DNA from 2 places in the Pradoshia sp. genome. Region 2 is predicted to be linked to the other one. Evidence: predicted binding sites of a transcription regulator. Region 2 holds the regulator's gene; the other holds the start of a gene.
The links. Region 2 encodes LexA, which represses DNA repair genes until DNA is damaged. Its sites were predicted from a motif close to CGAACATATGTTCG; they were not measured.

Region 1 (10,303 bases), on a different contig from region 2:
GTTATTTTGCCGTCCGAGATGCAGAAGGCGCATATAAAGGGACGCTTGAATTCACCCAGAATATCACGCCTATCCAAGAAATTGAGGGAGAAAAACGCATTCTATCCTATTAAGATTTCAGGGAACCTTCTTATTTGAAGGTTCCCTGTTTTATATGAACGATATTTTCCCTTAACAGCTTATGAATGAAACAATGCATTCAACTCCCATTCTTCTCTTAAAAGGCCCATTCGGATGGAATCATAATACCTTCCATTATAGTAACGACATTTCCGAAGCCTTGCCTCCATCGTCATGCCAAGCTTTTCACCAAGACAAATCATCCGTTCATTCCCCGACCAAGTAGTAAAACCTACTCGGACCAATGGCAGGGTATTAAACAAATGATTGGTCCATAGACGGAGAGCCTTAGTCCCATACCCTCCATTCCAATACCTCGGATTATAAATGACAATCCCCATTTCCAGCCAAAGGGATGGCTGATGCTCCCAATAATAACTGACGGTTCCAATCACCTCGCCTTTTACCTCAATAGCCCACTGTTTATCTTGACCGATAATCTGATCTTTTTTAGCTAAATATTCTTCTAACGGTATTTGCTTATGCTCGAAGTATGGAGCATCCCACTTTTTCCATTCAGGAGACTCTTCTTTATAAATTAATGACCATAATATTGGCAGGTCCTGCTCCATAATTGGCCGAATCACCAGTCCATCAACCCCGCAATACATACTAACTCCCCCTAAATTCACTCTTCTATTGTACTTCTAGGTGATGTCGTTTATTTCCTTCAGATAATCTGTCCAACAGCTGAAAAAAGACTTCCATCATTTCTATTTCCAAATGCATTTTTATTGTATATAATAGCGCTATTCCAATGCATGAAGCGACTGACCTATGCAAAATGTTAAGCTCCAGATATGGAAATAAGAAAATAGAGGGAAAAATATTGATTACCGAATTACAAACGGAACGATTAATACTTAGAAAAATAAAAGCTTCAGACTCCACTGCTTTATTTAAAATCTGGTCTGATCGGGAAGTTACCAGGTTCATGAATATCACTCGTTTAACGGAAGAACGTGAGGCACTAGACATCATTGCTATGCTCGACGGCTTCTTCCAAGAAGGTAAAGCTATTCGTTATTCGATTATTCATGCAGAGTCAAATCAAATAATAGGCTCCTGCGGCTTCAATTTCTTAGACTTCGAAAACTTAAAAACAGAAATTGGTTATGAGCTTGGGAAGGAATACTGGGGTAAAGGCTATGCCGGGGAGGCCATTAACTGCTTAGTGGATTATGCATTCCATACGCTTCATTTCAATAGAGTCGAAGCAAAAGTCGAGCCTGAAAACAGCAACTCCATAAGACTGTTGGAAAAGCTGCATTTCCAGTTTGAAGGCACCTTACGAAAATCCGAGAAATCAAAAGGCCTATTGATTGATTTAAATATGTATTCGAAGCTAATAACGGATTAACCTACTAGTGAAAAGCCTTATTCAGAGAGAATATAGGCTTTTTTTCTTAGATTCCTGTCCTATCAATCGCCTCTGTTTATTGACAGAGTAAACCGCTATTAATACCCTTTTGCGTATCAGATAAGCCAGAACAAAAAAGATTAGTACCATAATAGCTATTTTACTGAAGGACAGCTGGCTAAAAGATTTGAGTAAAATAAAAAAGCTGCCATGCACAATCATTCATGCATGACAGCCTTTATATAAACGCCTATAGCTTAATGAAATGGGCGCCGTCAAAGAAGAACAAGTACTTCTCCTTAATCTCTCTCTTCAATATTTGCTCCAATGCGCGTGTGTATAGTTCAATCTGCTTCACATAACGCGCCCTCAATACTTCTTCTGCTTCTTCAAATCCGTTCGGGAAGCGGCCGGTAATAGCATCGGTTTTGTAATCGACGAGCACGAGGCCATTTTCATCCTCGAACAGGCAGTCAACAATCCCTTGCACGAGGATATTCTCATCCCCGCCGTCCCAATCATGATAGGCTTCCCTTGCTGGGTAAGCCATCGTGAATGGTACTTCCTTACGGATTTCTTTCGCGTGCTTCATTCGCTGTCCAATTTCACTTTCAAAGAAGCCAAGTAGCTGAGCGGCATCAATTGCCTCTGCCTGCTCCTTCGTAATGAACTCCTTCATAACAAGCCTTTCCACCAAGGTCTGAATAGACTCTTCATTCACCGGCTCGCGTGCATCAATATGCTGCATAACAAGATGGACCAATGTCCCGCGTTCGGCAGGTGTCATCTTCTTCTGCTGTATAAAGGACGGACGCTTTAGGTTCGTTTGCTTGAACCGGGCTTTGACGAGCGTTGCTGCACTGTACGGATCCTCGGGCTCATTCATTCGTTTCAATTCGGATACGGATTGCTTCGACCGTTCTCCAGTCGCACTTGTATATTCGTATTCCCATGCGAGCTGTCGTTTGACATGTTCATGATACTTCGATTCAATCGGGACAGGCTCCATTTGCTGAATGGATTCAAACAATTGCTTTGTCTCCAAGCTTTCCTCTTCCTTGACGGATTGAAGCGAGCTTCCCCCCCGAAGATGAACCTGCCATCTAGAAGGATGCTCGGCAACCTCGCCGCTTGCCCCTTCTGTCACGGATTGATGACGGCAGAGAGCAGGACCAATCCAATCCATATAGGAAACCGCATTGGCACGTACATAATCGGGAAGAAGCCAATCCTCCCTCTTGCTGTAGGCAGACCATTTATCGAGTGCCTTCACGCCATCTGAGACGGTTCCAATCAAGTACAGCTTCTCCTTGGCACGTGTTAAAGCCACATAGAGAACCCGCATTTCCTCTGAAATATTCTCTAGCTGCATTTTTTTCTTAAAGGCAATCTGCGGCAAGGATGGGTATGTGAGACGCAGCTCCGGATTCACGTAACGGAAGGCAAGTCCCAAGTCTTTATCAATCAAATATGATTTCCGGAGGTCCATTTGGTTAAAGTTCCTAGACAGGCCGCCAAGAAGGACAACCGGGAATTCAAGACCCTTACTGCTGTGAATCGTCATCAGGCGGACAACATCCTCCTGTTCACCTAATGCCCTTGCTGCTCCAAGGTCACTTCCCCTCTCCCTCATCCGGTCGATGAAGCGAAGGAAACGGAAGATACCACGGAAGGAGCTTTCCTCATATTGCCGTGCCCTTGTGTAGAGTGCGAGTAAATTGGCCTGCCTTTGCTTTCCTCCGGGCATTCCGCCAACAAAATCATAATAGCCCGTATCACGGTAAAGCTGCCAAATCAAGCTTGATAAAGCCCCTTGGCGAGCTTCTGTCCGCCATATATCAAGCTGCTTAAAGAAGGTCTGCACCCTTGTAAAGGCAGAGCCGTATTTCTCTGCAGAACCCTTACAGCAGTATTCCTTCAGCGCCTCATAAAAGGTTCCTTTTGGCATCGTGATGCGGATATCAGCCAGCTCCTCTTCATTCAGCCCGACCATTGGCGAGCGCAATACAGAGGCAAGCGGGATATCCTGATATGGATTATCGATGACCTGCAGCAAGGAAATCATGATTGCTACTTCAGTCGCCTCAAAATAACCAGTCGATAGATCTGCATAGACCGGGATTCCCTGTGCCCTGAACTCATCCATGATGGCTGGTGCCCATGGCATGGAACGAAGCAGGATGACAATGTCCCGATAAGTAATATTACGGTACGTTTTTGTTTTCGCATCATAGATTTTGCGGCGTTCCTCGATCAATGTTTTAATGATTTCCGCCATCTGCCTTGCTTCCAGAAGGACGGCTTCCATATCCTCATCCTCTTCGCCGTCAGCCGTTTCCATCGTCTCCTCTGATTTATCAATCAGATAGAGCTCAATGGGGTACTCCTCTTCCTCCGGATAAGCCGCTCCCTTTTTCAGCTCAGCCGCTTCATCATAATCAATCTCACCAACCGTTTTGCCCATGAGCTGCTTAAATAAGAAGTTCGTCCCGGCAAGCACCTCGCGCCGGCTGCGGAAGTTTTTGTTCAAGTCGATTTTCATTCCGCTATCTTCCGGCACGGGCAGGAATCGGCCGTATTTACCCATGAATAAATTCGGTTCGGCAAGACGAAAGCGGTAAATAGACTGCTTCACATCCCCGACCATGAACATATTGCCTGCAGCTTCTCCCTCTTCGGTCACAAGCTGCAGGATAGTTTCTTGGACCATATTCGTATCCTGATACTCATCGACGAGCACTTCCTTGAACTTCTTCCGGTACTCAAGGGCAACATTGCTTGGAATCCATTCCCCATTTTCTTTTGTTGCAAGGATTTCTAAAGCCATATGCTCAAGGTCTGAGAAATCCACGATGCCTCGTTCAAGCTTAGCTTGCGTGAATCTTTGCTGGAATGCTTGAACAAGCCGCGCAAGCGTGATGACATACGGTTTCATGTCTATCATGTCCTTGATGAAGCTCTCTTCTTTCCTGAAGAAGAGGTCATCAGCAATCGCCTTAATGGACTTCTTCACATTATCGCGAATCGTTTTCGCCCGCTTGGCAAGAGCTTCATCGCATGTGCCTTTACGGATGGATTTTGCCTTTACGAAGGCTGCCCCATTAAAGGCTTCAGACATCGCTGACCAGCCATTTTGCACGGATTGCCAAAGGCCGTCAATCACAGTCTCATCCGCCTTGAAGGTTTCCCCCAAAGCAGCCGGACCCTCAGGGAGAAGGGTTAATTGGTACCCCTCCTCAATCATTTCCTTCGCTGCTTGAAGACGCATGTTAATATCAAATTCAAGCACCGGATAAAATGGCAGCTCCTCAATCTTCGCTGACGGGTCGACATTATACATGTCAGCCAAACCATTCAGCCATGCACTAGGATCAGGATTAGAGCGGGCAAAATCATCGAGCCTGCGGATAATTTCCAAGATGGTCCGGTCGCTTCGGTCATCTGTAAAAGCATCCACAAGTCGGAAAAAGTCCTCATTATCTGGAATGCCATACTCATCCTCAAGCATGTCCTCTAATGCCTCATCTCGAATCAGCTCCATTTCTGTCGCATCGCCGATTCGAAAGCCAGGGTCAATGTCGAGCAAATAATAATGGCTTCTGACAATCTCCAAGCAGAAGGAGTGAAGCGTGGAAATGGAAGCCTTATTCAAAAGCCCAAGCTGTTTGCGTAAATGTCTTGAACCAGGCTGGCGCTTAATTTCCTTTTCTAGCGCCTCCGCAATCCGGTGGCGCATCTCAGCAGCTGAAGCATTCGTAAAGGTTACTATTAATAGGCGGTCAACATCGAGCGGCTTTTCCTCAGAGATGACCTTCTTTATGATCCGCTCAACAAGGACGGCTGTCTTCCCGCTCCCGGCAGCGGCAGCAACAAGGATATCACTGCCGTCTGAGGCGATGGCCTTCCACTGGTCATCTGTCCAAAGCGCATCAGCGGGCTTTTTTGGCAACGGTGTTCGTTCATTCATCTGCTTCTTCCTCCTCTCTCAATGCAGTAAAGATGGCATCCTTCTTAGCTGGTTTTAATATTCGATAATCATTGCTCTCAAGAGACGGGTCAAATTGGCAGACGGTTTTATACTGGCAGAAGGTGCAAGGCATCTTATTCTGCAGCCGGTATGGTTTAATGTCTGAGACCCCGCTTGTGATTGCTGTTCCGGTATCTGTATAAATCTTCTTCATATGCTTGCTCAGAAGCGAGAACTCCTCTTCGCTCGCAATTTTGGAGGCGGCAGTGAACGTTCCATCCTTCTTGAAACCTGCAGGTACAATCAGTGATTCTCCGCCCTCTAAATCAGAGTCCATCATCTTGACGACCTCATCATCGCCAAGCAAGAGGCCCTTCATCTTGAAGCTCTTGAATACTTCTCGTTCTATTTGTTCAAGCGTATAGACGCCATTATTCTTAATCATTGGGTTATGGACGTGGAAGTACAATACCCCGGCTGGCTTTGCCTGCTTGCCGACCAACAGCGGTGAATGTGTGACAGCAATATCCAAGTAAGTCAGCATCTGCAGGGCAATCCCATAATAAATCTCCGTGAAATTCAAATCCTTGGAGCTCGATTTATAGTCAACGATACGTAAATACGTTCCATCTCCCACATCAGCCCGGTCCACTCGGTCAATCCGTCCGGCAAGCTCCATCTTCGTTCCATTCTTCAGGGAGAAGGTTAATGGCGGCAAATCTCCCCGCTTCCCGAAACCAAGCTCCAGCCCAATCGGGGAGAACTGGCTGTTTCTTGCCTGACCGCTCAAGGTGATGGATGCCCGGCCGACAACATGCTCGAGCTTCCTCTTCAAATAATGGAACCGGTTCGAGGATAATAGAATTTCATTTTGCAGCTTTGGTGCCATCAGTTCGACCGCCTGGCGGGCAAGCTCTAAGCATTGCTCCTTCGTCATTGCTCCCCATGTCGTTCCAGTTTTGATGATTTGTTCTGTCATCCACTGAAGCGCTCCGTGGAACATCTCTCCTATATCCGGCGCCTCCAGCTTGTACACTTCACGGTCGCGCAGCCGGAGTCCGTGGGATGTGTAATGAGCAAATGGACAGCTGTTAAAGAGCTCCATCCTTGAGACGCTTCCCTGGATGGTTTCCCCGTATAATTCCTGAGCCTTCTCATCAGGAATCTTCTTCGCCTTGTTCTCATAGGACAAAGCAGAGAGAACGAAGGCCGCCTGGTCTTTCATTGGACCGTCCTGGCGGTATTCATTGTAAACATCCCACCAAATATCAGAAACAGGATAGTTTTTCTTCTTCTGCAGCAGCTGGCCGGCAAGGAAGGAAAGTGTCGATCTCGTATGAACGATATACTCAAGCTGGAGCTCATCACTCATTTCTGCCGGGTCATGAACGAAGAAGGTTTCTTTATTATGGGCAAATAAATCCTTGATTCGCTTGATATAGGATGAGGCGAGGAGCTGCTTGCCCTCATCATCTGCAAGCGGATAGGAGTAATACGTATAATCTGATGCGAGCAAGAATGCTTTATACGCAGCAAATTCCTCATCCAAAAGCTTGGTCTTAGAGGTCGGCGCAAGCTTCAGTCCAGCAGACTGCAGTGTTTCACGGTCCGCATCTGACAGGATGCCCTCGTCACTCATTCTCGATGGGATGACGCCTTCATTTAAACCGGCAATAAAAGCAATCTTCACGTTTTGTGGACGTGATAAATCGAGATTCGTGACAACGACTTGGTCAAGTGACGGCGGGATTAAGGAGAAATTCAGCGTTTCAATCCCGCTCTCCATAATCGCCGTGAAATTCTTCATCGTGATCGGCCTGTCACCGGCAATCTCGACAAACTGGTCAAGCAAATCGATGACACTATTCCACGCTTGTCCATGCTCGGCCGCATTGGTGAGCTGCCCTTCCTCTTCTCCCATTTCCGCAAGCCTCTCAAGCTTGGCTGGTACAGCCAGCTCATCAAGATATTGATAGAAGGCTTGGGCATAGTCAATTCCGAGCTTCGCCTTCTTAATTCGGTTCACGAGACGGCGGAGCGGTTCAGCTACCTCTTCCTTGATGGCATTGATTTCTGCTTCCATCTTTAATTCTGCATCGGTCTGAACCGTATCGACTAGTTCAAGGCCGCGATTACGTTTATACGTCCAAGTCTGCTTTTTCGTCCAGCGGTCCCCGTAATATCCTCTTGAGAGCACATAGTTTTCAAGAACAGCTGCCTTCTCTCGCGCTTGTTTCAAATCGGAGCCTTCGGCAAATAATAAATCCGTCTTAATGGCCCTGAAAACCGGCTCATACCGCCAGTTTGTCGAGAGAATCTCCATCGTGGAGCGAATAAGTTCAATAAGCGGGTGATTGAGCATCGGCCTCTTCTCATCAATGAAGAAAGGAATGCCGTAATCGGTGAATACGGTCTCCACCACTTCTGCATACTCCCCACTGTTGCGCGTTAAGACAAAAATATCCCGATAACGATACCCTTCACGTACCGATTTCAGAATTTTCCTTGCGATGCCCTCTACCTCTGCACGGCGATTGCCTGATGGACAGAACTCAAATTGAGCCTCCCCTTCAAAGATAGGGGCCGGACGGTTCGCGAACCATTGATCCAAATGCTGCATAGATTCATTCTCAATAAAACGATGCGGCTCAACAAATAGGCGATCCTCTTCAATCGGCACACCATTATCCTGAGCAATCTGGTAAAGATCAAAATACGTCTCTCCTGTCATGCGGAACAGATGGAGAGGGTCCGGCATCTCGCTCTTGAATGGCTGATCAAGCGTTAAGGAAACCGTCACATTGCGGCAGGTTTGCATTAAGCTTGCCAGGATGCCGTATTCCTGTGTCGTAAAGCTGTAGAATCCATCCACATAAATATCTGCATTACGTAAATAGGAGGATTCCGGGATTTTCTCCATCAGCAGGGTGAAGTAATCCTCTGTATCGACATATTTGCCTGTAAGTTCTTGTTCAAAGCCCTCATAAATCGCTGTTAAGTCATCCAGCTTGGAGCGAAGAATCGGTGACAGCTCTCCTTCTGATTTCTCCGCCATTTCAGCAGGCGTAAGGCAGTAACGCTTGCATTCCTTCAGCATCTCGTTTAGCTGAGCGATAAAGCCCTGCTTATCGCTGGAGCGCTTAAAGGTCGTCAGCTCATCCTTCTTTTCCTCGAGGATTTTGCGAATAACCATATTGACCCCGACATTGCTCAAATGCCGGCGCCCCATCCCGCCTGTCTCCTGCAGAATCTTCCAGGCGAGACGGCTGAAGCTGAACACCTGGGTGCGGATCATCCCGCCAAGTCCAGGTGTGTTAATCAGCTCAAGCTCAGCCTGAAAGGTCATTTGGTCTGGTACGATATATATAATAGAAGGACCTTCTGGATCTTCTGCCAGCTTGGTCCGAATTTCATCTAAAATGGCCGTGGTCTTCCCCGTGCCTGTTTTACCAATATAGAATTGTAAAGACATTTCTCAACTCCCCCTTTACATACCTATCGTCTATTTTACCATATCACCTCTTCCGCTCACGCATTCAAACCCCAAAAATGCAAACAAACATTCTGTTTTTTATTTCCAGCAACAGGGAATTAGGGAAGTGTACACAAAACCATATTAGGAGGAAATCGAATGAGCAAAAGCATACTCATCACCGGAGCAGGTACCGGACTCGGTCGTGGAACAGCCCTTGGACTGGCACAGGCAGGCCACCGCGTGATTGCAACCGTTGAAATCACCAGCCAAGTCACCTCTTTAAGAGAAGAAGCAAAGGAAAAGGGAATTGAGCTTGAGGTTATGAAGGTCAATATTAATGACCCAGGAGATTTGAGGGCAATGGAGCATTGTGATTTTGACATATTCGTTGCCAATGCCGCACTAGGCGAAGGAGGACCGATTGCTGAGATTCCAGTCCAGCGTCTGAAGGATTTATTTGAGACAAATGTATTCAGCACCTTAAAAACGGCCCAAATTGCTGCACGAAAATTTGTGCAAAAGCAATCCGGCAAAATCGTGTTCGTCAGCTCAATTGCCGGCTTAAGTGCCGCTCCTTATCTCGGTCCCTATTCGGCCACAAAACACGCTCTTGAAGCCATCGCCCAATCCATGAAGGAAGAACTGAAACCATTCGGTGTCCAGGTTGCCACCATCAATCCCGGGCCATACAAAACCGGATTCAATGACCGCATGGTTGAGGAACCGTGGAAATGGTACGGCCCTAAGATTCACTTCACCACGCGAGAGCAATACGCCAAGGGAACCGAGGTGTTCGAAAAGCAATTTGCCCCTGAGGATATGATTGCGAAAATGGTTGAGGTCATCCCGGCTGAGCATCATGCCTTCCGCACCGTCTGGCCGGAACGCTCTGAGAAGCAGGTCAAGGATTATGAACAAAAGATATGGGAAGATACGATTTAGACAAAATGAAAACGCCAGCGGGATCAAGGTATTCTCCCGCTGGCGTTTTTATTTTTCCCACTCTGGCATCGTGATTCTATATCCGCTGAACGAGCGGAATCCCAGCTGTTCATAATAGGTTTTGGATGTTGAACTGGCCAGCAGCTCCATCCGCGTCTTCGGATAGAAGCTATGGGCATGCTTCAGTAGGGCTTTTCCAATACCACAGCCGCGGTACTCCTTCTTCACAAGCAGCTCGCATACATAAAGGGTGACCACCCCATCTGTAAGACCGCGCATATACCCGGCCATCACTCCATTACATTCAGCTACGAAGGCGACATCAGAATGTTTCCAGGCAGCTTTTGTCTCCTCGGATTTCCCTGCTAGATTCGTCCATCCTTCCTCTTCATTTAACTGCTGTATATGGAAGAAATCCTTTTCTTCAAACCTTCGAATA
Region 2 (20,120 bases):
GCCTGCTTCATAAACAGGAATGTCTTTATCCCAGCCTTCTGGAAGCTCACCATTGATAGCTGTTTCAAGCTGAGCAGCAAGCTCTGGATACTCTTCCTTATAGCTTGCGAATAATTGGTTCCATTCCTCTTCTTTCTTAGCGCCTGTTTCAATAACTGTATCTTTGAATGTCTCATATACTTCTTCAGGTACATAGAAGTCTTCTTCGAATGTCCATTTATAGTATTCTTTCGTCAGCTTCATTTCATCTTCGCCAAGCGGAGCGCCATGAACGGCAGATTTACCGGATTTATTCGGTGCTCCATAACCAATGACTGTTTTAACTTCAATCATAGTTGGACGATCAAGATCTGTTTTTGCCTCTTCCAGCGCTTTGGCAATCTCACTCAAATCATTGCCGTCTTCTACGCGGATATATTGCCAGCCATACGCCTTAAAGCGGTCCGCTACGCTTTCAGAGAAGCTCATGTTCAATTCCCCATCAAGGGAGATATCATTAGAATCATATAGAACGACTAAACGGCCAAGCTTCAAGTGTGCAGCCAATGAAGCTGCTTCTGCAGATACGCCTTCCATTAAGTCGCCATCTCCACAGATGCTGTATGTATAATGGTCGACTACTTCATAGTTCTCTTTGTTGTAAGTTGCGGCTAAATGACGTTCAGCCATTGCCATCCCAACAGCCATTGCAATCCCTTGTCCTAGTGGACCAGTCGTTGCTTCAACCCCGCGAGTGTGGCCATATTCCGGGTGGCCAGGTGTTTTAGAATCCCATTGACGGAAATTCTTGATTTCTTCCATATCAAGTCCATATCCGGATAAGTGAAGAAGACTGTATAAAAGCATGGATCCGTGTCCTGCGGATAACACAAAACGGTCACGGTTGAACCATTCTGGATTATTTGGATTATGGTTCATGAAACGAGTCCATAATGTGTAGGCCATAGGCGCAGCGCCCATCGGCATCCCTGGGTGACCAGAATTGGCTTTTTCGATTGCATCAATTGAAAGTGTACGAATAGCTGTAATCGCTAATTGATCCTTTTCAGTAAACATAGTCAGTCTACATCCTTTCCGATTAACATACTTCAGTCTTACTATAAATGAAACAAAGTTATATTGACAACATTATTTACCCAATTCTACAGAATTGACAAAAATTTCAACGAAGAGTGGAAGCTCCTATTATCTCTTACCCATTAATGAAGTCTTTTATTGCGAATTTGCTTAACCTTTTCCGGTGTCACGTCATTTCCTTCTGGGTCAATGATGGTTACTCCCTCAATTGTCTTTCTCATGGAAGCACGGAAAGCCTCTAAATATTCAGCGCGCAGCAAGGATTGTTCCTTCGCTTCCTCTGTTGTAAGGCTGCCTTCCTTCGCCTTCTTGGATAATTCATTAATTCGATTAATTTTGCTTTTTGGCAGCATGTATATTGCTCCTTTTCCTAAAAAATCAATTACTGACATCGTATAGAAAAACCGACACTATTTCAAGAAGTATCTATTATACATGCTTTTGTTTTTCGGCATGCTCCGCATAGCGGCGATGAACCGTCGCTTTTGAGACCTCATAGCCTCTGCGATTTAAATTCTCCGTAATCTCGGCAAATGTCAGCCCTTTGATTCTTAGGGCGATAATCTCTTGGATTGGGACCTCTGAACGCTCCCTGCCGCCGCCGACATGCTGATTCGACAAATTCTTGGCAGGGTTGTAGCCATTCTCTATAGCCCGCTTCATCCCCCTGCGAATCTTGCTGTTTTGCAGCTTGCGCTGATATTCCTCAACAATGCTGATGATCTGCAGGAGCATGGCATCTGTTTCAGACACTTCAAGCTCACCGTTATGTGTCACGGTATATAGCTTAATGCCCTCCTTATAGATGCAGTGCATCAAGGCAATCTTCGCGTTCCCCCGGCCTAGCCGTGTTTCATCCTGAATAAGAAGCCCTTCTATTTCTTTATTGCGCATTTGCTCGAGCAGGACCAGGATTCCCTCCCGCTCCAAGTCATAGCCGCTCGCCTGCTCCTTTTCAATCGTGACGACCTCAAAGCCTTTCATTGCGGCAAGCTGGGTTAATTCCTGCTCCTGTCTATCAAGAGAGGTCTCCTGTGTGCTCTTTTCTGTACTGACCCTGCAGTAAATTCCAACCTTCATTTCTCTCACCATTCTCTATAATTTCTTCCTGAGATATGCATGGAAGGCCGGAACGAATGCCCCGGCCTTCACTAGTCTCATTATAGCGTTTATTCTTTATTTGAGTCTGCCAAATGCAGGATATCCGCATTCTTTTCAATCGGAAGGATGATCGTTTGGCCTTCTTTAATGTGGGTAGTTTGAAGTTCATTAGCCTCTCGAACCCATTTGACAAATTCCGTCGTAGACATATTCGCATCCTCGTACTGCTCTGCCATAGCCCATAACGTATCTCCGCTCTCAACCGTCACTTTCACATATTGATCATCGCTCTTTTCAAAATTCGTGACAGTCGCCAATAAAATTAAAAGAAAAAGTCCAACCGTAAAAATGATGGTATATGAGTAAGAAGACCAAACGTGTTTCATATGTAAAAATCCCTCCACAAAATAAGAATATATGTTCGCTTTTCGTAAATTCAGTATAAACCGAACAAATGTTTCATGTCAACAAGAAAAATCGAACTTATGTTTGTACTAGTGTTCCCCTCATGATATAATAACGACAAAGATCAGATAAAGAGGTGCGGGAGATGACAACAAAACTATCAAAGCGACAGCAAGATATTTTACTATACATTAAAGAAGAAGTTCGGACGAAGGGGTATCCGCCTTCCGTAAGGGAGATTGGGGAAGCAGTCGGACTTGCCTCAAGCTCAACCGTTCACGGACACTTAGCTCGGCTGGAAAGCAAGGGACTCATTCGACGTGACCCAACGAAACCGCGTGCCATTGAGATTCTTGATATGGATCCGCATGATCATATTCCAAAAGCAAACTCCGTTAGTGTTCCTCTTATTGGTAAGGTTACAGCAGGGCAGCCAATCACCGCGATCGAGAACATTGAGGAGTACTTCCCACTACCTGAGCATATGGCACCGGCAGATGAGAACGTGTTCATGCTTGAAATCATGGGAGACAGTATGATTGAAGCCGGCATCCTTGACGGTGACTATGTGATCGTCCGCCAGCAGCATACGGCCAACAACGGCGAGATTGTCGTCGCTATGACCGAGGATGACGAGGCAACCGTTAAACGTTTCTTCAAGGAAGAGAATCATTTCCGCTTACAGCCGGAGAACTCTATGCTAGACCCCATTATCCTTCAAAATGTCAGCATTTTAGGAAAAGTCATCGGCCTATACAGAAATATTCACTAATCAAGAGCCAGCCTATTAAACGGCTGGTTTTTTCCTTCAATTGCTAGATTCTTAGTAGACTATATGAATGTTTACTAGAGTTTATGCAGCATAACCGCACAAAAAAATGCTTGAGCGAGGCTCAAGCATTGTTCTTCTTCCTATTCTATTTTCCTAGTGAAAAACCCTCGAACAGCCTTCCGCCATACGGTTCAAGTATACTGGCTGCTGCCCTTTCAATCGGTTTCGTATCATCCGTTTTATAGAAATGATCAAAAGCTTCCATAAAACCATCCGCCAATTCTTTATCATACTGGGACAAAGAGCGAATCATCCATTTAGATGAGCCCGTCCATTGCCTATTTGTCCTAAGCACAAACTCGCTCAATCGTTCAGCCAGACTCCCAGCGATAAAGATGCGTTCCCCTCGATTTTGACTTCCTATTAAATCATCCAATAGATCTGTGATAAAATACCGCTTGTATGTAATCGTATCCTGTGTCCACACCTCTGGGCCATTCATTAGCAATGCCTTTGCCTCATCCTGAATCTTCTTCAACGCTCCCATATCCTTCAACACCGTTCCCTCAGCTATCATTCGCGGCAAGGAAGCCCTTCCGTCCCGGCAATCACGCTCGAAATAAATCTGATAAGAGGTCAAATTATGGACAAATACCTCAATGGGCCAGCCAAAATCGATGAACGACTCACGATAAGAGTCCTGGAGACAATCATCAAAAACGATGATATCCAAATCTGAAGTCTCTGTCACTCTCCCGCGAGCTGCGCTGCCGGACAGGATTGCTCCGTGACAATCCGGGAAATATTTCTCGATAATCCTCATAGAAGCGCTTAACGGGTCCAGTCGTTTATTCATTTCTTTCTCCCTCCGCCTCTAGCATCGTACTCCTCTCGCAAAATGGAATACAGCTTCAAGTCATGATGTTTTCCCTTAGCGAACAACCCTTTTCGAATAATGCCTTCATAGCTCATCCCAGCTTTCTGCATCACCCGCTCAGAGCCTGCATTTTCTGTAGAGCATCGAGCCTGGATACGCACTAAATCCATTTCCTCAAATCCAAACTCAATCACTTTTTTGGCTGCCTCTGTCGTGATGCCTTTTCCCCAGTAATCACGTGATAGGACATAGCCAATCTCCCCCACTCGGTTCCGAATGTCCCATGAGACGAAATCGATTGTCCCAATCAGCTTGCCGTTCTCTTTCCATTCCATTCCCCATGGAGCGAGTTCCTTATTCTCATATTTCCCTAAGGAAAACTCCATAAATTCTCGGGTATCTTTCAATGATTGATGCGTGTTCCACGTCACGTATTTCGTGACCTTAGGGTCAGAGCCATACTCAAACACATCTTGCGCGTCGTCCTTCGTCAGCTTTCTCAATAACAGCCGTTCCGTTTCTAAAGCAGGAAATGAACCGAACACATCCTCCACCTTCACTGCCCTCACCTCACCCTCTTTTCTCTCATTATAAAATATTTTTGAAAAAACCGGAAAAAGCAGCACCCCAAAAATTCATGGAATGCTGCTTTTTGTTTATCCCGCATTTACGGACCGTAAAACTCCCACTAACCTACAGGATCATCGAGATGCTTTCGTGGGAGGTCAACTGTCCATAAAAGCCCAATTGGCTCAACTAACCATCCACGGGGGAAAAACACTCACGGATGGTCGTTTCACTTTATCTAAAGTTTCTGCCCCGATAATGATGCCTTTGCAACAGCCTGTCATCATAACAGGATTGGCAAATATTATAGGGGTACTCACCAGGCAGTGACTTGCCGCATGATCGGCATTTCTTCTGATATTTCTTCACATCTGTTCGGAGCTTCGAGTGAGCCCGTGTACTGATTTCTTCCCGGATCCGCTCCCAATAATAGGCCTCCGTTTTCCGGCCAAGCCGGTAAAGGAACAATAAATGAAGGCCGATGGATTTATAGGAAAGCTCCAATTCATCCAGTGTATCCTGCTTCATAATGGGCTCTGGCAGATCTGAGTTATGAATGACGGCCTTCATGTTGGCCATCCATTGCCGCACCAGTGCTGGTTCATTGCTTGAGAACGGAAGATGCAGGAATCCGTATAAATCACTTGGCGAGAACCGTCGTTCAATATCGGTGTTTCGGATATGCTCATACAACTCCCGTTCCTGAGTCAGCGGCGCCTTCTTCGTCCCATGTGGATTTTTGAATTCTCCCCATAGGTAGAAGAAATGCTCAAGGGAAGAATGATAGCGGGCAAACCGGTCAAACACCTGCTGGGTCGGGGCAATCGTGAAGGTATTGATCGACTTATCCTCATCCTCTAAAAGTCTTGTCATGACGTCAATTTGCGAGGTAAAGGCAACCAAACCGACGTTGTAGAGACCCTTCCTGCCGGCACGTCCAGCTAGCTGCTTTACTTCCTGGGAGGTGAGCATCCTTCTTCTCGTTCCGTCAAATTTCTCGTTTTCAAGGAAGACGACACGGCGGATTGGCAGGTTTAACCCCATTCCGATGGCATCCGTTGAAACGATGACCTTTGATTCCTTATCAATGAATCGCTTCATCTGCTTAGCCCTTGTCTCAGGGGGCATACTTCCGTAGATGATGCTGACCTTATGACCGTCCCTTTCCAGTCGGGAGGCTGTCTGGAGCACCTTCGCGCGTGAGAAGACAATCAAGGCATCCCCTTGCTTCACATGAGACAGCTTAAACGGTTTTTCCTCCACCTTAAGAGGGACATTCCGGTGATATTCATGCAGCTCCACATCATTTCCCTCAAGCATGTTCAATAGCATCTTTTTCGCACTATGGCTTCCAATGATATGGACCTCCCTCGCATGAGCCTTTTGAATGGCCCGGTACCAGGAGAAACCACGGTCTTTATCGGCAATCATCTGCGCCTCATCTATGACCATCACGTCATAATAATCCTTCTCATGGAACATCTCGACTGTGCAGGAGAAGTGAGTCGCATCCTCCATATGCTTCTCCTCTTCCCCAGTCTTCAGGGCACAGGAAATACCCTCGCTTCTTAACGCCTCATAAACCTCGAGCGCGAGAAGCCTCAATGGAGCCAAATAAATACCAGTAGGTGCGGCCTTCATCTGTTTCAATGCCTGATATGTCTTGCCGGTATTCGTTTCTCCGATATGAAGCACATACCGCGTATTTTGATAAATGGACGTGCGGTATTCCTTGCCGAAGATGTCCTCCAGCTGTCGGTTCTTTTCCTCCTCCAGCCTTCTTTGCTCCGCAAGCTCTTCGGCCCGTTTGCGCTCTCGGTTTTCCGCCTGCTCGTGATACAGCCGGTAATGGGTCTCATACTGAAAGGGAATCGCCGCCGCTTCCAGCAGCTCATTTACCTGCTCCTGTTCGAGTTCCTCCTGGAATTCCCATTCTAACTCCTCAATCCTACCGCCAATCAGCTGCCATATAAGATGGCGGCTGATTTTCTCACCGCTTAGCAGCTCGTACTGTTCCTTCAATTCATCTGGCAGACTGTTTTGAATAGCTGGAATGATTCTCTCATAGGTCAGCCTTCCAATGAATGCCTCCAGTTCAAAATCCTCAAGCACCCATTCACCGTCGCTTCGCTGAATATCCAGGTGAAAAAGATCAGCGAGCGTCTTTGCCCCATGAAGATTTGCCTTTGGAATCCCCTCCAGCTCAAACGCTAAATGCTTTGCCACATCCGCTCGCAGGAAGATGTATAATTTCATCCGTGCCTGCATTAAACTATCCAGCATACTATCCTTTAAGATGCGGGTCTCGAAGTATTCCTTCTGCTTCTTCACCTTCACATCCTCATATAATTCATCCCATAAATGCGGGGATTGTTTAAAATAATCAACGACCCAATTATGCAGATCAAATGTACGGTAGCCATCAAGCTCCTGTTCAATCAGCTTATTGATGCCTTTTTTGGATAAGCCGTCTGCTGACAAACCACGGCTCTCCAAAAATCGGAGCTTCTCATACCGGTTCATGCGCTGGACGGTCTTGCTCTTCCAGGCCAATCGCCAAATTTGCTCAAAGCGGCCGCCGGTATAACGCATATACTCATCGAACGTAGGCTTTTCATCCGTTTGTTCGAAATAAAGATATAGATCATTCAGTACATCATTCTTTGCTTTTTCTACGGCAGCGATGTACCCTTTTTCCAAAATATCCACCATTCAGTACTCCCATCAACATATTACTTCTTCTATATAGGTATCATTATATACAGAAGTCTGAGGAAAAATCGAAATTTGTTTTTGTTTACATAATATTTTTACGGTTTAAATGAAGCTCAAAAGATACTTCGATTCCAAACCGTACTGCTTCATTTCGTTAACCCAAGAAATGCGACGATAGAATTGAAGGTAGTTGACAGATTATATAGCTAGCTATATAATTCCGAAAGATGCTTTTATAAGTGAGGTGCTATAATGAAGAATTCCCAAAAAGAGCCTATTGTTCTTACACATGTGAAAATGATTGAGCATCTTGTGAAACGAATTGGAGATGAACATCTGAAGCAGATTGGCTTAACGAAAAGTCAGGCAGATGTCATTATATTACTTGCGCATGAATCAGATAAAGTGTTCCGGCAGCGTGATATTGAGCGTGCCTTGAATTATTCGAATCCGACTGTAACAGGCTTATTAAACCGGCTGGAGCATAAGAATTTTATCGTCCGTCACATCGACCCAGACGATTCGAGAGCTCGCATTATTTCATTAACTGGCGCTGCACTAGATGTTCTTGATGCTATTTATCAAAGTATTCATCAAACAGAGCAAATGCTTTTAGAGGGATTTTCGGATGAAGAGATTCATCTATTAAAGCCTTTCATGAGTAGGATGGCCGCAAATGCATTACGTCATATGTGATGCATTTATTTTTCCACACTTATATAGCAAGCTATATGTTATACAAGGAGTTTAGTTATGAAGCAAAAGTATTTAAAGAATTCTGGTTTAATCGCATTGATTACCATACTATCGATGATACCGCCATTATCGACTGACTTATATATGCCGGCGTTGCCTGAAATGACGGCATACTTTAAGACATCCTCTACATTAATGAGTTCTACCATGACGATCTTTTTTATTTTCATGGCAATCGGCATTTTAATTCTAGGTCCAATGAGTGATAAATATGGCCGAAAACCGATCTTGATTGCAAGTATTTCTATTTCTTTGATATTTAGTGGCCTGTGTGCAATTTCTCCAACCATCACCTTCTTAATTATTGCGCGTGCAGCTTCAGCGGTAGGTGCAGGCGGTATGGTAGCGATTGCGACAGCCTTAATTAAAGATAGCTTTGAAGGAAAATCAATGTCACAAGTATTATCTGTTACACAAGCATTCGGACTGCTGGCTCCAATGTTAGCTCCTCTTTTAGGAGCACTCATTTTAAGTATCTTTGATTGGAAAATGACATTTATTGCCTTGGCCATCTTAACAGGTATTTCCCTCATTGGTGCTCTCCTTTTACAGGAAACGTTACCAAGGCATGAACGCACGCAAGGGAGCACCATTCAGTCTATTTTGGGATTAGGCAAAATAGCCAGAAACCGTCATTTTACAAGCGTATTAATGGTTGGAGCATTAATTGCAGCACCGTATATGGCTTACCTGGCTATTGCCTCCTATATTTATATTGATGGTTTTGGTGTTTCGGAAACAACCTTCAGTATCTATTTCGCCATTAACTCCGCCGCTGCTATTTTGGGTCCAGTCATTTACATGAAATTCGGAGCGGGTTCTGTCAAGAAAGCAATCAATATCGGGATTATTGTCTCCATCATTTCAGCGGTATTAATACTCACAGTAGGTCATGCAGGTCCGATCATTTTCTTATTGTCATACGTCATTTATTCGATTGTATCGACCTATTTCCGACCAATGATTTCAGATTTATTATTATCAGCTACTGAGACAGATGTCGGGGCAGCATCCTCTGTCATGAATTTCGGATTTACTGTAGTCGGCAGTATCGGCATGACTGTTGGTTCATTAGCCTGGAGTAGTTATACAAGCGGATTAGCCATTACGATGTTGATCTTTATTTCTTTCACTACCCTTGCTTGGCTCTATCTTTTAAAAGCAAAATCGATAAAATTTGATTGGAAATAATGAGCCTATAATGACAAAGGAGGGGGCTGTTTCAAAAATCATTGAATGACTTTTGAAACAGCCCCCTTCCGCTCGTTTACATGAAAACAACCTATATCACATCAAACATTCCATTGCTGGAATTCTGTTTTTCTTTTCGACTTATCAACAAATTATTGATTTCCTCTCATCAGATCGCCTTCACTTCTATGATTACCTGCTATGTCTTCTTCGTTGCACAGGGCGATTTCCCTTACAACCTCCGGATTCACTAAGGAGGATAAATCTCCGGGCTCCTGCTGCAAATAGGCGGATTTAATAACCCGTCTCATGATTTTCTGATTTCTCGTCTTTGGAAGGTCTGATAAGAAATAGATTCCTTTAGGCTTTAATGCCTTCCCAAGACCATGCCCAATCATCTCAAGCAGCTCGTCTTCCAGGAGCTTGCTGGCTTTGACATGTCCCTTTAAGACAGCAAAGCATAGGCAGGCCTCCCCCTTGATCGAATCAGGTATTCCGATGGCTGCCGCTTCCACGACATCCTCATGCTTGACGAGAATCGATTCATATTCAGTCGGTCCAACCCGCTTGCCGGCAATATTGAGTGTATCATCCGATCGGCCCTTGATTTCCCAGGACTCCCCGTCTGTTTCAACCCAGTCGCCGTGAACCCAATAGCCGTCATAGGTACTCCAGTATGTCTTTATGTAGCGCTCCGGCTCATTCCAGAAACCATTGGTCATCCCGACCCACGGCTTTGTCAGACAAAGCTCGCCAACCTTATTTACTACCTGCTGGCCGTTCTCATCCAGAACAACTACCTCCATTCCTGGCAATGGGGTATTAAAGGCAGCCGGTGTGATGGGCTTTACGAGCACATTGCCGAGAATGCCGCCGGAGATTTCCGTGCCGCCGGAATAGTTGATAATGGGAATCAGACATTTGCCTGCCTGCTGGAAGAGCCAGAGCCAGGAGGCGGAATTCCATGGCTCACCTGTTGAAGCGAACACCTTTAACGAGCTTAAATCATGCCCATCAAGCCAGCCCTCTCCCTTTGCCATCAGTGAGCGGATAAGGGTTGGGGAGATTCCCAGCTGAGTGACACGCCACTTGTGGACAAGCTTCCAGAGACGATCGGATTCTGGATAATCAGGGACCCCGTCATACATGACCATTGCCGCCCCGTTCATCAAACTTGCGAACAGCTGGAAGGGTCCCATCATCCAGCCCATATCGGTTACCCAAAGGAGGCGGTCCCCTTCTACTAAGTCCATCGCCATACGGGCATCAATGGCTGCCTTAATTGGAAACCCTGCATGAGTGTGAACCGTTCCCTTCGGCTTGCCCGTCGTCCCTGAGGTATAGATCAGCATGAATGGGTCATCGCTTTTCATCCGGACGGATTCCTCAAGGGAGCCAGCCTCCTCCAGCCTTGACCAATCCATGAATGGAGCTTCTAAATCGCTGCCGCCGACAACGACGATTGTTTCCACACCGCCAAGTTCTGGGAGGGCATTGCGTACGGTTTGCAGCATATCCACTTGCTTGCCTCGGCGCAAAAAGGAGTCAGCGGTAATGATCATCTTCGCACCAGCAGCAATAACCCGGGTTTTTAACGCTTCTTCTGCATAGCCTGAGAAGATTGGTGAGATAATCGCGCCAATTTTGGCAGCGGCGAGAATGGAAACGGCCGCCTCCGGAATCATGGGCATAAAGAGAGTAATGCGGTCACCCTTTTGGATGCCGGCCTTTTGCAAGCCGGAAGCGACCTGGCTTACCCAAGCATGAAGCTCGGCATAGGTGTATTCCCTCACTTCCCCTTGTTCGCCCTCCCAAAGTATGGCCATCCGGTCCGTTTCCGCCCATTTTGCCAATGCCGTATCAACGAGATTGCATTCCCCTCCGACATACCAATGCGGGCGGGCAATCCCGTTATCAAGGTTCAAGACCTCTTCATACGGCTTCTTCCAGACAAATCCAAGCTCTTTTTCCACTGCCGACCAGAACCATTCCGGCTCCTGGATGGACTTCTGATAGAACGAATCATAATCAGGGAGATTCAATTCCTCCATCCATTGCACGAGCCGAAGTGATTTCATCGATTCCTCATCAGGCACCCATTTAGACATTTGCATGTCAAGTCCCTCCCGTTACACCGGATAAACCGGGTGCTTTCTTGTCGTGAACACTTGCTGCTTGCTTTCGTATAGACGGAATCTTGTTGAAAGCTCCTGACGAAGGTTTTGCGGCTCGACAATCCCGTCAATGATCATCTCTGAGGCAAGGTGATAGAGATTAATATCCTCTTTATATTCCTCCCGCTTTTGCATGACAAAGGCCTGGCGCTCTTCCTCTGGCAAGGCAGCAATCTTATTGGCATAGACAGCGTTCACGGCTGCTTCCGGTCCCATAACCGCAATCGAGGCATTCGGGAGGGCAAGACAGCAATCCGGCTCAAAGGCAGGGCCGGCCATCGCATAAAGGCCCGCACCATATGCTTTACGGACAATGACAGAGATCTTCGGCACAGTTGCCTCACTCATCGCGGCAATCATCTTTGCACCATGGCGGATGATCCCTGCCTGCTCGACCTTTGTGCCAATCATGAAGCCTGGGATATCCGCAAGGAATAGAAGCGGAATATGATAGGCATCGCATAAATGAATGAACTTCGCCGCCTTATCCGCTGAATCATGGAAAAGAACGCCGCCTTTGACACGCGGCTGATTGGCAATAATGCCGACCGGCTTCCCTTGCAGACGGGCAAGTCCCGTGATGAGCTCAGGTGCGAACAGCTTCTTGATTTCGCAGAAGGAGTCCTCATCAATGACGCCCTTGATTAACTCATACATATCAAAGGGTGCATTTTGATTGTTCGGCAGAAGCTCCTCAAGCGGCTTTGCCAATTGCGCAGCGGCCCTTGGCTCGAATGCCTTCGGTTTTTCCGTAAAATTTGCTGGAAAATAAGACAAATATCGACGGGCAAACTCAATGGCCTCCTCTTCACTCTTCGCCAGCACATCCCCGCAGCCCGAAACCGAGCAATGCATCCTCGCACCGCCCATTTGTTCAAGGGTTACCTTCTCCCCGATTACCATCTCTGACATACGCGGTGATCCGAGGTACATGGAGGCATTGCCCTCTACCATCACGACGATGTCACAAAAGGCCGGGATATAGGCTCCTCCGGCAGCGGAAGGTCCAAACAATAAACAGATTTGCGGCACCTTGCCGGACATTTTCACCTGATTATAGAAAATGCGTCCAGCTCCGCGCCTGCCAGGGAACATCTCAACCTGGTCTGTTATACGGGCTCCTGCTGAATCGACAAGATACAGCATCGGAATCTGCAGCTTATCCGCGGTCTCCTGAATGCGGATGATTTTCTCGACCGTTCTTGAGCCCCATGAGCCTGCCTTAATGGTCGAATCATTCGCCATGACGGCAACCGCCTGCCCGTTAATAGATCCGAGTCCTGTTACCACACCATCAGCCGGCAGATCCTCTGCCTCGCAATTGGCGAATAGGGCATCCTCTGACTCGAGTCCGTTATCAAGCAGCAGGTTCAGACGGTCTCGAACAAACAGCTTCCCTGCTTCCTTGTTTTTTTGATGGTATTTCTCCTGCCCGCCTTCTTTTATGCGGGAAATTCGCTCGTTTAATTCTGCTTGAATAGTATCCATGATTCAAACCCTTCCTTTCGAAAGCTAGATTCCTTTATAGACAGGCTTTCTCTTCTCCGCAAATGCCCGCAACCCCTCCAGACGGTCCTCTGTCGGGATGGTCATTTGATAGCATTGGTTCTCAACCTCAAGCCCTGAGGCGATATCGGTATCAAGACTGCTGTTAATCGCTTTTTTGGCTGCTCTAACGGCAATTGGTCCGTTTGCGGCAATCTGGCCGGCCCATTCCATCCCCGTTTGCATTAATTCCTCCTGCGGCACGACTGCATTGACGAGGCCGATCTCAAGCGCTTCACTCGCTGCGATTCGCTTTCCGGTATAAATCATTTCCTTTGCCTTTGCGATGCCGACAATACGCGGAAGCCGCTGTGTTCCGCCAGCCCCCGGAATAATGCCAAGCGTAGTCTCCGTTAAGCCCATCTTTGCCTCTGCCGCTGTAAGGCGGATGTCACAGGCAAGGGCCAATTCAAGCCCTCCGCCAAAGGCAGAGCCGTTTAAGCAGGCGATGGTCGGCTGGGGAACCTCCTCCAGCAGATTGATTGTGTCACTGATGAGAGCAACGGCTTGCTTGACCTCGCTTTCAGGAAGGCCCTTTCTCTCTTTAAGATCTGCCCCCGCACAGAACACCCGCTCACCGCTTCCCGTCAAGAGAACGCAGCGAATCTCTTCCTTATTCTTTATCGCCTGTAAGGCTTCCTGAAGCTCCTTAAGCAGGGCCATCGACAATGCATTGGCATGCTCCGGCCTGTTGAGCCTAATCACATGGATCCCAGTGTCCTCGCTCCATTGTTCAATCATGGTTACCTATCCCTCCCGTTTCTAGTTCTTCTTTCCTCAGTCCATTCGGGCGAGTACGTCTCCTTCATTCACGAAATCCCCTTCGTTCACGAGCACCTCGCTGATCTGTCCATCCACTTCAGCGGCAATGGGAATCTCCATCTTCATGGATTCTAAAATGACGATGTCATCCCCGCTTGTAACGGAATCCCCTTGCTTCACTTGAACCTTCCAAACGCTTCCTGCCATGCTGGCTTTAATCTCTTGTGCCATGTTTCTTCCTCCTATCCATTTCGTTGTTTTTTCATATGTGTATCAATAAAGCTTGTGTTCATGTCCCCATTCTTGAATGCCTCATGGTCAATGATGTCTTGGAGGATGGGGATATTGGTTTTGATACCTTCTATTTTGTAATCGCAAAGCGCCTGTGCGAGCGAGTCAATCGCCTCTTGCCGGTCCGCGCCTGAGACGATGAGCTTTGCCAGCATCGGATCATAAAAGGGGCTGACCAAGGTATGTCCGTCAATGCCGATTTCATGGCGAATCTGTGGTCCCTCGGGAAGCTCCAGTCTCGTGATTTGCCCTGGGGATGGATAAAAGGTCACCGGGTCCTCCGCATATATACGAACCTCAATCGAATGACCTGTAATGGTGACATCCTCCTGCGTAACAGAAAGTCTCTCCCCATTTGCAATACGGATTTGTTCCACGACGATATCGATACCCGTGACCTCCTCCGTCACTGGATGCTCCACTTGAAGGCGGGTGTTCATCTCGAGGAAATAAAAGTTCTTCTCCGCATCGACCAGAAATTCTAATGTGCCGGCATTTTCATAGCCCAATTTCTTGACTGCACGAATGGCCGCTTCCCCCATCCTGCGGCGGAGATGCTCATCCACAAACGGAGATGGAGCTTCCTCTACGACCTTCTGGTTGCGGCGCTGGATGGAGCATTCTCTCTCTCCTAGATACACCGCATTCCCGTATGAGTCAGCCAGTACTTGGATCTCGATATGGCGGGCATTCTCGACTAATTTCTCGACGAACATTTCTCCATTGCCAAAGAAGGATTCCGCCCGCTTTTGGTTGCCGGCGAAGGCTTTTTCCAGTTCAGCAGCATGATTCACTCGCTGCATGCCGATTCCGCCGCCTCCAGCAGATGCCTTCAGCATGACCGGATAACCGATTTTCTGAGCGGCGTTTAGTGCAGCCTCCACATTCATCGTCGCATCTGATAACCCGGGAACGACCGGCACCCCGGCCTCCTCCATGATTTTGCGCGCCTTCGTCTTGATTCCCATCGCTTCAATCACGGAGGGAGAGGGGCCGATGAAGATGATTCCTTCCTCCTTGCATATACGGGCAAACTGCTCGCTCTCACTCAGGAACCCATAGCCGGGATGGATGGCTTCCACGCCTTCCTCCTTCGCGATTTCGATAATCTTGGCTGTGTTCAAATAGCTCTCGTTGACCCTTGGACCGCCGAGCAGGCGGGCATGGTCAGCCTCCTTCACAAAAGGAGCCTCCTTATCCGCCTCCGAATAAACGGCCACTGATTCTATATCGAGCTTCTTACAGGCACGAATGATGCGGGAGGCGATTTCGCCCCGGTTAGCAATTAATAGTTTTTTGAACATAATGTCGTAAGCGCCTCCTATGCTTTCAGTATTTCAGCTGATTTTTCACGAAGCTTGTATTTTTGGATTTTGCCTGAGGCCGTCATCGGGTACTCATCGATGAATTCGATATAGCGCGGAATCTTGAAGCGGGAGATCTTCCCTTCACAGTAGGCACGCACATCCTCTGCGGTCAGATTATGCCCCTCCCTTGGAATGATCCACGCCATTAATTCCTCCCCGTATTTCTCATCTGGCACCCCAATTACCTGAACATCCATAATTTGCGGATGCTGATAAAGGAATTCCTCAATCTCACGCGGATAAATATTCTCCCCGCCCCGGATAATCATGTCCTTCAGCCGCCCCGTAATCGAGCAATAGCCATTATCATCCATCACGGCGAGATCGCCGGTGTGAAGCCAGCCGTCAGGTGAAATCGCCGCCTTAGTCGCATGCGGGTCATTATAATACCCCTTCATCACATGGTAGCCCCTTGTGATCAGCTCCCCATGCTCCAGTTTAGGGACCTCCTTCTCCGTTCCCGGCTCCACAATCTTCACCTCGATATTCGGCATTGGGCGGCCAATCGAGGTGACGCGCAAATCAAGCGGGTCATCCGTTCGTGTCTGGGTAATACCTGGAGATGATTCCGTCTGGCCAAACACAATCGTGAGCTCGCTTGCTCCCATTCGTTCCACGACACCCTTCATGACCTCTATCGGGCAAGTGGAACCTGCCATAATGCCAGTCCGCAGGGAGGAAAGATTATAGCTTTCAAAGTCTTCAAGATTCATCTCGGCGATAAACATGGTCGGCACGCCATGGAGGGCGGTGCATTTCTCATCCTGGACTGTCTGCAATACCTTGCGAGGATTGAATTCAAGGAGCGGAACCATTGCCGCCCCGGCTGAAACAGCTGTCAAGGTACCAAGCACACAGCCGAAGCAATGGAAGAACGGTACGGGTATACACATCCGGTCTCTTTGCGTGAGCTTCATTCCTTCTGCAATGTTGATGGCATTATTGACGATATTATAATGAGTAAGCATGACCCCTTTCGGGAATCCCGTCGTCCCTGAGGTGTACTGCATATTGATGACATCGTCCCGGTGAAGGGATTTCTTGCGCTTCTGGAGCTTTCCGTGACTAATCTTACCGGCCATCTGCATGACCTCAGACCAGGTGTATGTACCTGGATATGACTTATCTCCCAGAACAATCACACGCCTCAGATGCGGGAATTTTTCCGAATGCAGCTCTCCAGGCTGACTGTCCTTCAGCTCAGGAATAATCTCATACAGCGTCTCGATATAGGAATGATCCCGAAAGCTCTCCTGCAGGATAAAGGTGCCGGACTCTGACTGGCGCAGCAGGTACTCAAGCTCACTTGCCCGGTAGCTCGTATTCACCGTCACAAGCACGGCTCCCATCTTTCCCGTTGCAAATTGCGTTGTCAGCCATTCCGGCTGATTCGTAGTCCAAACGGCCAGATGGTCCCCTTTTTCGATTCCAAGCGCCATAAACGCCTTTGCCGCCTCATTTGTCTGCTCGTCAAACTCCTTATAGGTCAGCCGGAAGCCAAGCTCTGGATAAACGACCGCATCCCGATCGCCGAATTTCGCCGCAACCTCTTCCAATAAACCGCCGACTGTCAGCTCTACCAAATCTGCCATCACATCAATCCTCCTAATCTTTTATCCATAAAGACTAGCAACCTAGCTGGCGGGAGATGACAAGCCGCTGGATCTCTGATGTCCCCTCGCCAATCTCCATCAACTTAATATCTCTTAAGTAACGTTCCACCTCGTATTCACGCATATATCCATTGCCGCCATGAATTTGGATGGCCTGGTTACATGTACGGAAGCCCATTTCAGAGGCAAACAGCTTCGCATAAGCAGACTCCTTCGTGAACGGCTTGCCCTTATCCTTCAGCCATGCGGCCTTCAAGACCATATTCCGTGCCAGCTCAATCTCCATTGCCATATCAGCCAGCTTGAACTGAATAGCCTGGAACTTCGAAATCGATTGGCCGAACTGAATTCTTTCCTTACTGTAGGCAAGCGCCCGGTCAAAGGCAGCCTGGGCAATCCCAACGGATAAAGCCGCAATCGAGATTCTGCCCCCGTCTAATGTGTAAAGAAACTGCTTGAATCCGCCATCTGGGTCACCAAGCACATTTTCCTTTGGTACCCGGACATTCTCGAGGATGATTTCGCATGTATTCGATGCCCGTACGCCCATTTTTTCGTAATCACTGCGAATGGTGACACCTTCCGCATCAGCTGGAACGATGAAGGCTGAGATGACCTTCTTGCCGTTTTTCTCCTTGCCGGCGACAGCCGCTGTCACCGTGATGAAATCTGCAAATCCGGCATTGGTAATCCAGCACTTCTCCCCGTTAATGACGTATTCGTCTCCCTCGAGTTTCGCCGTCGTGCGTGTGCCCCCGGCATCTGAGCCGGCATTCGGCTCCGTTAAGCCAAAGGAGGCAAGTCCCTTTCCGCTGGCTAATGGAGTCAAATACTTCTTCTTCTGCTCCTCCGTCCCGAAATAATAGATGGGACTCGCACCTAAAGAAACCGCCGCTGCATAGCTGAGACCGCTTCCGCCGCAGGCACGGCCAATCTCCTCAACAGCAAGCGCATAGGAAATCGTATCCCCGCCTGATCCGCCATATTCCTCTGGAAATGGAATACCGAGCAGGCCAAGCTCACCCATCTTCATGAAGATTTCCTCTGGGAAGCGGGACTCGCGGTCAAGCTCAATCGCAAGCGGCTTCAATTCTGCCTGAGCAAATTCTCTTGCTAAATCCTTTACCATCCGTTGTTCTGCCGATAATTCAAAATCCATATCCTAAACCTCCATCATTTAAGACCGACTGGTTGGTCTGCCTTTTACATTTGTAAGCGCTTTACTTTTGTCCAAAAAATAAAAGGAATACGTCTCTTTCGCTTTTTCCGTCAACAAGGCATGCATAATGAAATCCGTGAAGATATCCGCTATCTCATCAATGGAGCGCTCCCCATTGCGCTGATACCATTTGGAGGTCCAATTCACAATCCCTAAAATGGCCATACCACTAATATCAAAGGGAATCTCCCGTCTGAATTCACCGGTCGCCTGGCCGCTGGCAATCACTTCATTGATCAGCAGGCGGTACTCATCCCGCTTCACCTTAATGAGCTGGTCGAGCTCCGGCTTTAAATATTTGCTCTCTTGATAAAAAACGGATATGTGGGGCTGATACATATCAAAGACTTTCGCAAATGAATGAATGATCTGCGCTAGCTTCTCTGCTGGGGTCTGACAAGTAAGGTTTGCTTCCTTCGCCTTAGCCAAAACATAGGAGATAAATGTGTCATGAATGGAAAACAGAAGATCGTCCTTAGAACGATAATGATGATAAAAACCGCCCTTTGAGGTCCCGCTCGCCTCCACGATGTCCTTCACTGTGACACTATGAAAGCCGTGCTTCTCAAAAAGCATGAGAGATGTGGCAAGAATCCGGTCCTTAAGCTGCGAGTTCACCACCTCCATTTGGCAAATGTTTACAAGGTGATTCTATCGCAGCCTTCCGTTATCTGTCAATTACAGATAACGAGAATAATTCGACAAAGAAAGAGAGCTGACTTGATTTACTATTCTTCAAAACTTTTCATCAAAATAAAAAACCTGCAATGCCATTCTCACTCCAATATTATACAGAATATGTATTCAAAATTTCTCATGAGTGTATAATTTTATCAGAATAATGAGTTTATAGTATAATAGAATTGTAAATTAAAACATTGGAGGGATTAAAATGAAACTCTTAGAAAACAAGGTAGCCATTATTACCGGAAGCGGCTCTGGAATTGGAAAAGAAATCGCCACCACCTATGCACAAGAAGGAGCTAAAGTGGTCATTGCCGATTTTAACGAGGAAGTCATGAATGCAACTGTGAAAGAACTGATAGATGCGGGCTATACGGCTATGGGCGTCAAAGTCAATGTATCTAATGAAGAGGATGTACAGCGCATGGTGGAGGAATCCATCGCGAAATTCGGCCGCATCGATATCTTAGTGAACAATGCAGGTGTCGGCGATAATATGCAGGCCGCCGCTAATGTAGAGGATGATATCTGGAATCGCGTAATGGACATCAATGTAACCGGTGTCATGCGTTGCATACGCCGCATTCTCCCTCATTTTGAAGAAAACGGCGGAGGCACTATCGTCAATATGGCCTCTCTTTCCGGTGTCATGGGCGGACGCGGCGGCTTAACCTATACGGCTGCTAAGCATGCTGTTGTCGGGATGACGAAAAACGTTGCCTCACATTACGGTCCGCTCAATATCCGTGCCAATGCAATCGCCCCTGGTCATGTCGAAACAGGCTTCAGTGCAAAAATGACGAATATTGACCCATTCGGCATGAAGCAGGCCACCCGCGGCGTGAACATGATCACCAAGGCTGGCCAAGTTTCCGATATCGCGAACATCGCCCTCTTCCTTGCGTCCGATCAATCACAGTTGATCAATGGCGTGGTGATTACGGCTGATGGCGGCTGGAGTGCTTATTAAGATCGTTCATTATTCTTAAAAAATCCAGCATTTG

Region 1: the regulator LexA is predicted to act here: its motif matches at 9,000-9,013, upstream of addB (helicase-exonuclease AddAB subunit AddB).

Annotation. Positions count from the first base shown of each region.
Region 1 is NZ_JBJEFJ010000133.1:84,038-94,340, reverse strand. It holds gene ACI35L_RS12345 (DUF438 domain-containing protein) at 1-113, shown strand, start outside; gene ACI35L_RS12340 (GNAT family N-acetyltransferase) at 180-731, opposite strand; gene ACI35L_RS12335 (GNAT family N-acetyltransferase) at 950-1,480, shown strand; gene addA (helicase-exonuclease AddAB subunit AddA) at 1,731-5,447, opposite strand; gene addB (helicase-exonuclease AddAB subunit AddB) at 5,440-8,919, opposite strand; gene ACI35L_RS12320 (SDR family oxidoreductase) at 9,079-9,864, shown strand; gene ACI35L_RS12315 (GNAT family N-acetyltransferase) at 9,913-10,303, opposite strand, start outside.
Region 2 is NZ_JBJEFJ010000191.1:1,002-21,121, forward strand. It holds gene tkt (transketolase) at 1-1,056, opposite strand, end outside; gene ACI35L_RS16435 (DUF896 domain-containing protein) at 1,200-1,430, opposite strand; gene ACI35L_RS16440 (YneB family resolvase-like protein) at 1,507-2,157, opposite strand; gene yneA (cell division suppressor protein YneA) at 2,247-2,564, opposite strand; gene lexA (transcriptional repressor LexA) at 2,729-3,355, shown strand; gene ACI35L_RS16455 (nucleotidyltransferase domain-containing protein) at 3,501-4,211, opposite strand; gene ACI35L_RS16460 (GNAT family N-acetyltransferase) at 4,208-4,792, opposite strand; gene ACI35L_RS16465 (DEAD/DEAH box helicase) at 5,034-7,511, opposite strand; gene ACI35L_RS16470 (MarR family winged helix-turn-helix transcriptional regulator) at 7,767-8,210, shown strand; gene ACI35L_RS16475 (MFS transporter) at 8,268-9,461, shown strand; gene ACI35L_RS16480 (AMP-binding protein) at 9,614-11,575, opposite strand; gene ACI35L_RS16485 (acyl-CoA carboxylase subunit beta) at 11,591-13,123, opposite strand; gene ACI35L_RS16490 (enoyl-CoA hydratase) at 13,148-13,921, opposite strand; gene ACI35L_RS16495 (acetyl-CoA carboxylase biotin carboxyl carrier protein subunit) at 13,958-14,173, opposite strand; gene ACI35L_RS16500 (acetyl-CoA carboxylase biotin carboxylase subunit) at 14,185-15,537, opposite strand; gene ACI35L_RS16505 (AMP-binding protein) at 15,555-17,192, opposite strand; gene ACI35L_RS16510 (acyl-CoA dehydrogenase family protein) at 17,227-18,372, opposite strand; gene ACI35L_RS16515 (TetR/AcrR family transcriptional regulator) at 18,391-19,053, opposite strand; gene ACI35L_RS16520 (glucose 1-dehydrogenase) at 19,325-20,086, shown strand.